3 regions of the Cupriavidus mimosae genome follow, and region 2 is predicted to be linked to each of the others. Evidence: predicted binding sites of a transcription regulator. Region 2 holds the regulator's gene; each other region holds the start of a gene.

Region 1 (3,237 bases), on a different contig from region 2:
CGCGGGCTCCAGCAGCCGGCCGGCGCCGTCGGCAATGCCCATGCGCTGCAGCCAGGCCTCGAATTCCGGCGCCGGGCGCAGCCCCAGCACTTCGCGCAGGTACAGCGCGTCGTGGAACGAGGTGCTCTGGTAGTTGAGCATGATGTCGTCGGCACCAGGCACGCCCATGATGAAGTTGATGCCGGCCACGCCGAACAGCGTCAGCAGCGTATCCATGTCGTCCTGGTCGGCCTCGGCATGGTTGGTGTAGCAGACGTCGCAGCCCATCGGCACGCCCATCAGCTTGCCGCAGAAGTGGTCTTCCAGCCCGGCGCGGATGATCTGCTTGCCGTCGTACAGGTACTCCGGCCCGATAAAGCCGACCACGGTATTGACCAGCAGCGGCGAGAACGCGCGCGCCACCGCATAGGCGCGCGCCTCCATGGTCTGCTGGTCGACGCCATGGTGCGCGTCGGCCGACAGCGCGCTGCCCTGCCCGGTCTCGAAATACATCAGGTTGTCGCCCACGGTGCCGCGCGCCAGCGCCTGCGCGGCGTCGTGCGCCTCGGCCAGCAGCGACAGGCTGATGCCGAAGGCCGCATTGGCGCGCTCGCTGCCGGCCACGGACTGGAACACCAGGTCCACCGGCGCGCCCTGGCCGATCGCGCGCAGCGTGTTGGTGACATGGGTCAGCACGCAGGACTGCGTGGGGATGTCGAAGCGGCTGCGCAGCTCGTCGATCATGCGCAGCAGCGAGACGATCGCGCCGAGGTTGTCCGAGGCCGGATTGACGCCGATGGTGGCATCGCCGCAGCCATAGAGCAGCCCGTCGATGATCGAGGCGGCGATGCCCTTGGGATCGTCGGTCGGATGGTTGGGCTGCAGCCGCACCGCCAGCCGGCCCGGCAGGCCCACCGTGCTGCGAAAGCGCGTGACCACCTGGCACTTGCGCGCCACCGCGACCAGGTCCTGGTTGCGCATCAGCTTGCTGACCGCCGCCGCCATCTCCGGCGTGATGCCGGGCGCCACCCGCGCCAGCATGGCGCTGTCGGTCTCATGCCGCAGCAGCCAGTTGCGCAGATCGCCCACGGTGGTGGCATCGATCGCGGCAAAGGCAGCGGCGTCATGGCGGTCTTGGATCAGGCGCGTGACCTCGTCGTCTTCATAAGGCACCAGCGCCTCGCTCAGGAAGCGCGTCAGCGGCACCTCGGCCAGCGCCAGCCGTGCCGCCATCCGCTCCTGTTCGCTTTGCGCGGCGAGGCCCGCCAGCGCGTCGCCGGAGCGCGCCGGGCTGGCCCTGGCCAGCAGCGAGCGCAGGTCGGCAAAGACGTGGCGGTGGTTGCCGATGGTATGGGTGTAGGCCATGCGTTGCGTTCCTGTACCGGGCGACAATCGAAGACAGCGCGGCGAACGGCTGGCCGTGCACGATTCCCCCTAATATAGACACCCTTTGCGTGTGCCGATATGCCAACATCGGCGCCAGGTCGCGGCGGCCGGGCGACCGAAACCGCGACTGACGCAGCCGTTACATCTGGATCGGCGAGAATCCAGGAATAATTTTTCAGCAAATTGCATGCCGGAGACACCAATGAAAGAGCCCGAACCGACCGCCACCCCGCGCCTGCCGCCGGCCGCGTGGTACAGCGTCGGCACTGTCGCCTACCTGCTGACCGCGCTGGCGCTCTGGACCGTGCTGCACGCCAACCTGGTGGCGGCGCTGCTGTCCGGGCTGCTGCTGTATTCGCTGGTGGACGTGCTGGCGCCGCGCCTGAAGCGCCTGCACCAGCGCCACGACGCGCTCGCGGTGGCGATCCTGTCGGCGCTGATCCTGCTGGGGCTGACGCTGGCGGGCTGGCTGCTGGTGCGCTTCGTCAGCGGCGAGGGCAATACCCTGGACGGCCTGCTCAACCACGTCGCCGACATCATCGACCGCTCGCGCGGGCAGCTGCCGCCGTGGGTCAGCGACGCGCTGCCCAACGGCGTCGACGAACTGGCCAACACGCTGATCGAGACGCTGCGCGAACACGCCGCGATGGCGCAGAAGCTGGGCGCCGAGGTACTGCGCACGCTGGTGCATATCCTGATCGGCCTGGTGATCGGCGCGATGGTGGCGCTGTACCGCGCGGTGGCGCGCCCCAACCGGCGCCCGCTGGCGGCCGCGCTGGTGGCGCGCGCGCGTACGCTGCAGCTGGCGTTCTCGCAGTTTATCTTCGCGCAGATCCAGATCTCGGCGATCAACACCGTGCTGACCGCGGTCTACCTGCTGCTGGTGCTGCCGCTGTTCGGTGTGCACCTGCCGCTGAGCAAGACCCTGGTGGTCATCACCTTCGTGGCGGGGCTGCTGCCGGTGCTCGGCAACCTGATCTCGAACACGGCGATCGTGGTGGCCTCGCTGTCGGTGTCGCTGCCGATCGCGGTGGCATCGATGGTGTTCCTGGTGGTGATCCACAAGCTCGAGTATTTCCTGAACGCGCGCATCATCGGCGCGCGCATCCAGGCCGCGGCGTGGGAACTGCTGATGGTGATGTTGCTGATGGAGACGCTGTACGGCATCCCGGGCGTGATCGCCGGGCCGATTTTCTACGCGTACCTGAAGCGCGAGCTCGCCGGCGCCGGTCTGATCTGAATGCCGCAGCCGGCACGCCGGGCCGGTGGTAGGACCAATAAGCGGGCCTCTACCCAAATGCCGTTAAGTTAACGACCGTCGTTCCCGCGCAGGCGGGAACCCAGTGACTTTCAAAGACGCTGGATTCCCGCCTGCGAAGGAATGACGGTATTCCTCTACCCTGTATTCAGGCCCCGTCCTGCTCCACGCGGCTGCGCACGAAGTCGATGTGAGTCTGCATCGCCGTGCGCGCTTCTTCGGGCCGGCGCGCGCAGATGGCATCGCACAGCGTGCGGTGCTGCAGCAACAGCAGGTCCGAGGCGCCATCGTCCTGTTCGCGCAGGCCGGTGCCGTTGATGGTGATGTGCTCGCGCAGCATGCCGATCACGCTGGTATGCAGGTGCAGGAACATGGTGTTGTGCGAGGCCTGGGCGATGGCGTCATGCAGCTGCGCGTCGGCATCGGCCTCGGCCTGCTTGTCGTCGGCGGCGCGCGCCCGCTCCAGTTCGGCCATCAGCGCGCGGATGCGCTTCACGTCGGCGGCATCCGCGCGCAACGCCGCGAAGTAGGCCGTGGCGCCTTCCAGCACGCGGCGGAACTCGAGGATGTCTTCGCGCAGCGCGGGATGGTCGGCCACCAGCTGGCCCCACGGC
Region 2 (3,237 bases):
CCCATGACCGATACCGCCACCATTGCCGACCAGCCTGTCGTCGAAGCCAACTCTGTACTGCCCGGCGGCAGCACGCTGGTCGTGCGCCACCTGAAGAAGCGCTATGGCTCCCGCACGGTGGTCAAGGACGTCTCGCTCGATGTGAAGAGCGGCGAGGTGGTCGGCCTGCTCGGCCCCAACGGCGCGGGCAAAACCACGTCTTTCTACATGATCGTCGGCCTGGTGGCGCTGGACGAAGGCGACATCGTGCTCGACGGCGACCACATCAGTGGCCTGCCGATCCACGAGCGCGCGCGCATGGGGCTGTCGTACCTGCCGCAGGAAGCCTCGGTGTTCCGCAAGCTCAACGTCGAGGAGAACATCCGCGCGGTGCTGGAGTTGCAGCAGGACAAGGGCAAGCCGCTGGCCAAGGCCGAGATCGAGCGCCGCCTCGATGCCCTGCTCGACGACCTGCAGATCGCGCACCTGCGCAACAACCCGGCGCTGTCGCTGTCCGGCGGCGAGCGCCGCCGCGTGGAAATCGCGCGCGCGCTGGCGTCGTCGCCGCGCTTCATTCTGCTCGACGAACCGTTCGCCGGCGTGGACCCGATCGCCGTGGGCGAAATCCAGCGCATCGTCAGCTTCCTGAAGGCGCGCAATATCGGCGTGCTGATCACCGACCACAACGTGCGCGAGACGCTCGGCATCTGCGACCACGCCTACATCATCAGCGAAGGCACGGTGCTGGCAGCTGGCCAGCCCGAAGACATCATCGCCAATGACGCCGTGCGGCGCGTCTATCTGGGCGAGAACTTCCGCATGTGACAAGACGGCTGCCCGGCGCGGGCTGCCATGGCCGCGCGATGCGGAGAGCCAGCGGCGATCACGGCGCATTAGCGATAGCAATTTCCGTTCCAACATCGGAAAGATGCGCATAAAATAGGTCGCATGAAACCGTCGCTACAGCTCCGCCTCTCCCAGCACCTGGCCCTGACCCCGCAGCTGCAACAGTCGATCCGGCTGCTGCAGCTCTCCACGCTGGAATTGCAGCAGGAAGTCGAACAGGCGCTGACGGAAAACCCGCTGCTCGAGCGGGAGAACGACTGGATCGAAAGCCCGCTGCGCGTGGCCGCCGATGGCTCGGTCAACGTACAGAGCGCGCCCGCGCCCGCCCCCGCCGAGCCCCAGGGCAATGGCGATGCGCGCGCCGAGGGCGCTGCCGATGACAACTACAGCGACAACAGCAGCGGCGACGACTACGGCAACAGCGACTGGAGCCTGGATGACTTCGCCCGCCGCCCGCAAGGCGACGAGGACGAAAAGACGCCGATGCAGCTGCGCGATGCCGAGCCCACGCTGCGCGAATACCTGATGGAGCAGCTGACGCCGCTGAAGATCTCGGCGCGCGACAAGGGTCTCGCCATCTTCCTGATCGAATCGCTCGATGACGACGGCTACCTGAGCGCCTCGCTCGAAGAGATCTGCGCGGAGCTGCCCGAAGAGCTGGAGTTCGACCCCGACGAAGTCCACGCCATCCTGACGCTGCTGCAGAGCTTCGATCCGGCCGGCGTGGGCGCGCGCAATGCCGCCGAATGCCTGGCGCTGCAATTGCGCCGCCTGACCCACCCGCAGCGCGAACTGGCGCTGACCATCGTCACCCATCACCTGGAACTGCTGGCGGTACGTGACTACACGCGACTGAAGAAGGCCCTGCAGGTCGATGAAGTCGCGCTCAAGGCCGCGCATGACCTGATCCGCTCGCTCGCACCCTACCCGGGCCACGCGTACAGCCGTCCCGAGGCCGATTTCGTCGTGCCCGACGTGTTCGTGCGCAAGAGCGGCGGCGGCTGGACCGCGCAGCTCAATCCGGATGTGATGCCGAGGCTGCGCATCAACGATATGTATGCCCAGATCCTGCGCGGCGCCAAGGGCGAAACCGGCACGGCGGGACTGCAGCAGAAGCTGCAGGAGGCACGCTGGCTGATCAAGAATATCCAGCAAAGGTTCGACACGATCCTGCGTGTCTCGCAGGCCATTGTCGAGCGTCAAAAGAACTTTTTCACCCACGGTGAAATCGCCATGCGCCCCTTGGTTTTGCGGGAGATTGCCGATACACTGGGTTTACACGAGTCAACCATCTCCCGGGTGACGACCAATAAATATATGGCTACGCCGATGGGTACTTTCGAACTGAAGTACTTCTTCGGTAGCCACGTGTCCACCGAAACCGGTGGCGCGGCTTCATCAACGGCCATCCGCGCCTTGATCAAGCAACTGATAGGAGCCGAAGACCCGAGGAATCCCCTTTCCGACAGTCGCATCGCCGAACTGCTGGGCGAACAGGGCTTCGTTGTCGCACGCCGCACCGTCGCCAAGTATCGTGAAGCCTTGAAAATCCCCGCAGTCAATCTCCGCAAGTCTTTGTAGCCGAGCCCACCGCCTGCCTGGTGAGGCTCTTTCAGAAGGAGAAGCGCTATGAACTTCAAGATCAGTGGACACCACCTGGACATCACGCCCCCTCTGCGTGAGTACGTGGAAACGAAGCTGGAGCGAATCGTCAGGCATTTCGATCAAGTCATTGGCGTTAGCGTGCTGCTCTCTGTCGACAATCACAAGGAAAAGGACCGGCGTCAGTACGCGGAAATCAATCTGCATCTAAAGGGCAAGGACATCTTTGTCGAGGCGCATCACGAAGACCTGTATGCGGCGATCGACGCACTCGTCGACAAGCTGGACCGTCAGGTGATTCGCTACAAGGATCGCGTGCAAGGCCACGACCGCGAAGCGGTCAAGTACCAGATGGCCGCAGCGCAAATGCAGCAATAAACCCGTGCCCGGCAGCCCCGCAGAGGGCTGCTGAACCAGGATTCCACAGGCAAGCCGCGCCCCGAAGCGCGGCTTTTTTGCGCCCTTGCGCCGTGACGGGTGTGTGGCAGCGGAGCAAAGCCCTGCCACGCATGAAGGTCCGAAATGTTCGCAAGCGCAGCGCCAAGGTGTATGCTGCGCCATACAAAGAGAGAGAAATCGTGGCTGCGCCTGCTCGCGCTGCACCGCACAATGCAAGGGTAGCCGCTGCTCTATAATGGGCCGGACGTCTTCCCCGCGCCGGCAGCGGTCGGGGAGCCAGCCGCTGCCCGGCGGAACGATCCGCCCGCTAACTGACATCCTGCGCATCGCCCATGAATCGTTTGGCCAAATTGCTGCCACCCGGCAACATTACCCTCGACGTCAGCGTCACCAGCAAGAAGCGTGTGTTCG
Region 3 (3,237 bases), on a different contig from region 2:
CCGCCCAGGAAGCCCGGTGCCGCGAACACCGACTTGCCCTTCTTCTCGCCGTTGGCGGCGGCCGGGTCGCCGGGACGGCCCTCGGCGACGTAGTTGGGGCGGCCGCTCTTCAGGTCGATGCCGCTGGCCCAGGTGATCTTGTTCACGAACGGGAAGGCATTGACCAGCTTGCCGCTGGTGGCATCGTTGACGTAGAAGAAGCCGTTGCGGTCGGCCTTGCCGCCCATGCGCTTGCCGTCCAGGTCGAAGGTGACGAACTCGTTCACGCCGTCGAAATCCCAGCCGTCGTTGGGCGTGTTCTGGTAGTGCCAGACGATCTTGCCGGTGGCGGGATCGAGCGCCACGGTCGAGGCAGAGTAGAGGTTGTCGCCCTTGCGGATATGGCTGTTCCACGGGCCCGGGTTGCCGGTGCCAAAGTAGGCCAGGCCGGTGGCCGGGTCATAGGTGCCGCCCAGCCAGGTGGCCGCGCCGCCGGTCTTCCAGGTCTCGCCGGGCCAGCTGGCGTTCTGGGTGCCGGTCATGCCGATCTCGGTCTTGTTGCCGTCCTTGTCGTACTTGTAGCCCATGTGGCCTTCGACCACCGGCCGCGACCACACCAGCTGCCCGGTCTTGGCATCGCGCGCCTCGACGCGGCCGACCACGCCGAATTCGCCGCCCGAGATGCCGGTCAGCACCAGGCCCTTGGCCACCAGCGGCGCGGCCGTATACGAGTAGCCGGCCGCGTAGTCTTCCAGCTTTTCCTTCCACACCACCTTGCCGCTGTTCTGGTCCAGCGCCACCAGCTGCGCGTCGAGCGTGCCGAAGATCACCAGGTTGTCGTACAGCGCCGCACCGCGGTTAACCACGTCGCAGCACGGCATGATGCCTTCGGGCAGGCGGTGCTCGTACTTCCACAGCTTGCGCCCGGTCTTCACGTCGAGCGCATAGATGCGCGAATACGACGCGGTGACGAACATCTTGCCGTCGTGAATCAGCGGCTGCGATTCCTGCCCGCGCTGCTTTTCGCCGCCGAACGAGAACGACCACGCCGGCACCAGCCGGCCCACGTTCTTGGTATTGATGCGCGCCAGCGTGGAATAGCGCTGCCCCTGCGGGCCCATGCCCCACGACAGCACGTCGCCGGGGGACTTCGCATCGTTCTCGATCATGGCGTCGCTTACCGCCGCCTGCGCGGCAACGCTCGCCGCGGCGGCCGCGATTGCCGCCGCGGTTGTCGCAATTGCCAGCCCTACTCGTAAGGTCCTCATTGCCATCTCCTCTCTTGTTTTCGATTTCGCTGGTGCGCCACTGCGCCACACACCAGCACGCAAATGGCAAATCCCATGCCAGTGGCGCGGGGCCCGATCACGCGCCCTGCAAGCCCGCCGCACGGCTGCGGCCCGCGCCAGCGTGCAACACTGCGTTGCAGCTGCGCCAGAATTGAACAGACACCGTTGGTCCCGTCACTGGCCCAGCGCGGCTTCTTCGTGCGCCGGGTAGAGATGGATCACGTTGCGCAGGTACTCGGCCGGCAGCGCGCCCCAGCGCGCATAGGGCTCGGGCACCGGCATGGCCATGACCTCGGCCAGGTCGCGTCCCTGCGCCGCGGCCTCGCGCAGGCGCGCGTCGAGCCATTGCAGGTAGGCGCGCGTCTGCGCGATGGCTTCCGTGCCGCCCAGCGCGGGGCCGTGGCTCGGAACCAGCAGGCGCGCCCCGCTGTGCGCCATCAGCGCCTGCAGCCGCGCCAGGCTGTCGAGCCAGCGCCCGATATGCGCGTGCGGCGTGGTCGGAATGCGCTCGCGGAACACCAGCCCGCCGGCAAAGACGATGCCGGCGGCGCGGTCCAGCAGCACCAGGTCCGCGTCGGTATGGCCTTCCAGGCGGATCAGTTCCAGCGTGCGGCGCCCGATCGTCCGTGTGCCGGCCTCCAGCGCGTGCAGCGGCGGCGCGGGCTCGGTGCCGCGCATCCAGTCGCCGCACAGGCGGTAGAGGTTGTCGGCATAGGCCGCCCCCTCGCGGCGCGCGCCGTCGATGGTGGCGGGCAGCGCGCTGGCACCCACGTCGGCATAGGCCTGGTTGCCGAAGAAGTAGTCGGGATGCAGGTTCAGGTTCAGCACCAGCCGTACCGGCGCGCCGGTCAGCGCGGCGATGGCGCGGCGCTGCTGCTCGCCGTACTCGCGCGAGGGGCCGGTGTTGATCACCACCACGCCGTCGCCGGTGTCGATGAAGGCGGTATTGATGATGTTGCAGCCATTGGCCGGCGCGAAGTCGGCATTGGCGCCTTCCAGCAGCCACACGCCGGCGGCGATCTCGCGCGGGGCCAGGCGGTAGTCGGGCGGCTGCGCCGGCGCCGCGGAGACCGCAGCAGTGGCCAGCCACAGCAGCAGCGACGGCAATACGCGCTTCATGGCGACACCCGCGCCGCGATGCGGTTGCCGTTGTTGTCGTGGCCGGCCACGGTCATGCCGGGCACCACCGCCTCGCGCAGGTCGAACGAGAAGATCGGGTTCTCCGCCACGGGCTCGTGCAGGGTCAGCCGCAACAGCGGCTGCCGCGCCGCGTCGGCCAGCACCAGGGTCTCGAGATGGAACGCCGGGATGCCGGCGACCAGGCCGGTGTCCATCGGGTGCATCACGCGCAGGCGCACGCGCGCGCCGGCCTGGTCCTGGCCGTGACCCAGGCCAGGGAACACGCGCGCCTCGACCCGGTTGAGGGTGCGGCTCCAGCTGCCATCGCGGCGGGTCGCGCCCGGCACGGTGCAGCCACCGCCGCCGGCGTCGACCCACGCGCTGCCGACATGCCAGGTGCCGTCGCGCGTGCGCGCCGCCACCCGCACCGGCGAGGCCTGCTCCAGCTTGAAGCGGAACGACAGCGACGGCCGCACCCGCAGCGGCTCGAACGCCAGCACCGGGCGGATCGGGTTGCGGTCCACCGCCACCACGATGCGCTCGACCTCGCCCAGCGCCGACGCGTCGAAGGCAATCGGCACGCGCATCGGGTCTTCGGCAAAGGCCGGCCCGGTCACGCGCACGCGGCTGTCGAACACCACCGGGCCCTGCTGCAGCAGCTCCTTGTGGATCCAGGCCCATTGCGGCGACTGCATCGGATCGCTGTGCACGATGCCGGCACCGGCGCCCGGTGCAGCTGACACCGTCGCAACAGACAGCGCCAGCCATGCCAGCGCCAGCAACGCCAGGCCCTGCCGGTGGCCGGTCATGCCGGTTGCGCGCGGCGCGCCATGCCGCGCTGCGGGTCGTA

Evidence for each region. The regulator sigma-54, encoded in region 2, starts transcription at its own class of promoters, with help from an activator protein. The targets are predictions, from matches to a motif close to TGGCANGNAANCTGCTTT.
Region 1: MKD50_RS24210 (ethanolamine ammonia-lyase subunit EutB) is a predicted target of sigma-54. The motif match lies at 1,541-1,558, and genes of this name have one in related genera.
Region 3: MKD50_RS27105 (PQQ-dependent methanol/ethanol family dehydrogenase) is a predicted target of sigma-54. The motif match lies at 1,311-1,328, and genes of this name have one in related genera.

Annotation. Positions count from the first base shown of each region.
Region 1 covers NZ_JALHRY010000015.1:65,289-68,525, reverse strand. The annotation lists gene MKD50_RS24210 (ethanolamine ammonia-lyase subunit EutB) at 1-1,344, opposite strand, end outside; gene MKD50_RS24205 (AI-2E family transporter) at 1,568-2,605, shown strand; gene MKD50_RS24200 (FadR/GntR family transcriptional regulator) at 2,772-3,237, opposite strand, start outside.
Region 2 covers NZ_JALHRY010000005.1:127,270-130,506, reverse strand. The annotation lists gene lptB (LPS export ABC transporter ATP-binding protein) at 4-804, shown strand; gene MKD50_RS11250 (RNA polymerase factor sigma-54) at 928-2,406, shown strand; gene hpf (ribosome hibernation-promoting factor, HPF/YfiA family) at 2,455-2,805, shown strand; gene MKD50_RS11240 (PTS sugar transporter subunit IIA) at 3,159-3,237, shown strand, end outside.
Region 3 covers NZ_JALHRY010000020.1:77,427-80,663, reverse strand. The annotation lists gene MKD50_RS27105 (PQQ-dependent methanol/ethanol family dehydrogenase) at 1-1,247, opposite strand, end outside; gene MKD50_RS27100 (quinoprotein relay system zinc metallohydrolase 1) at 1,443-2,387, opposite strand; gene MKD50_RS27095 (quinoprotein dehydrogenase-associated SoxYZ-like carrier) at 2,384-3,196, opposite strand; gene MKD50_RS27090 (ABC transporter permease) at 3,193-3,237, opposite strand, start outside.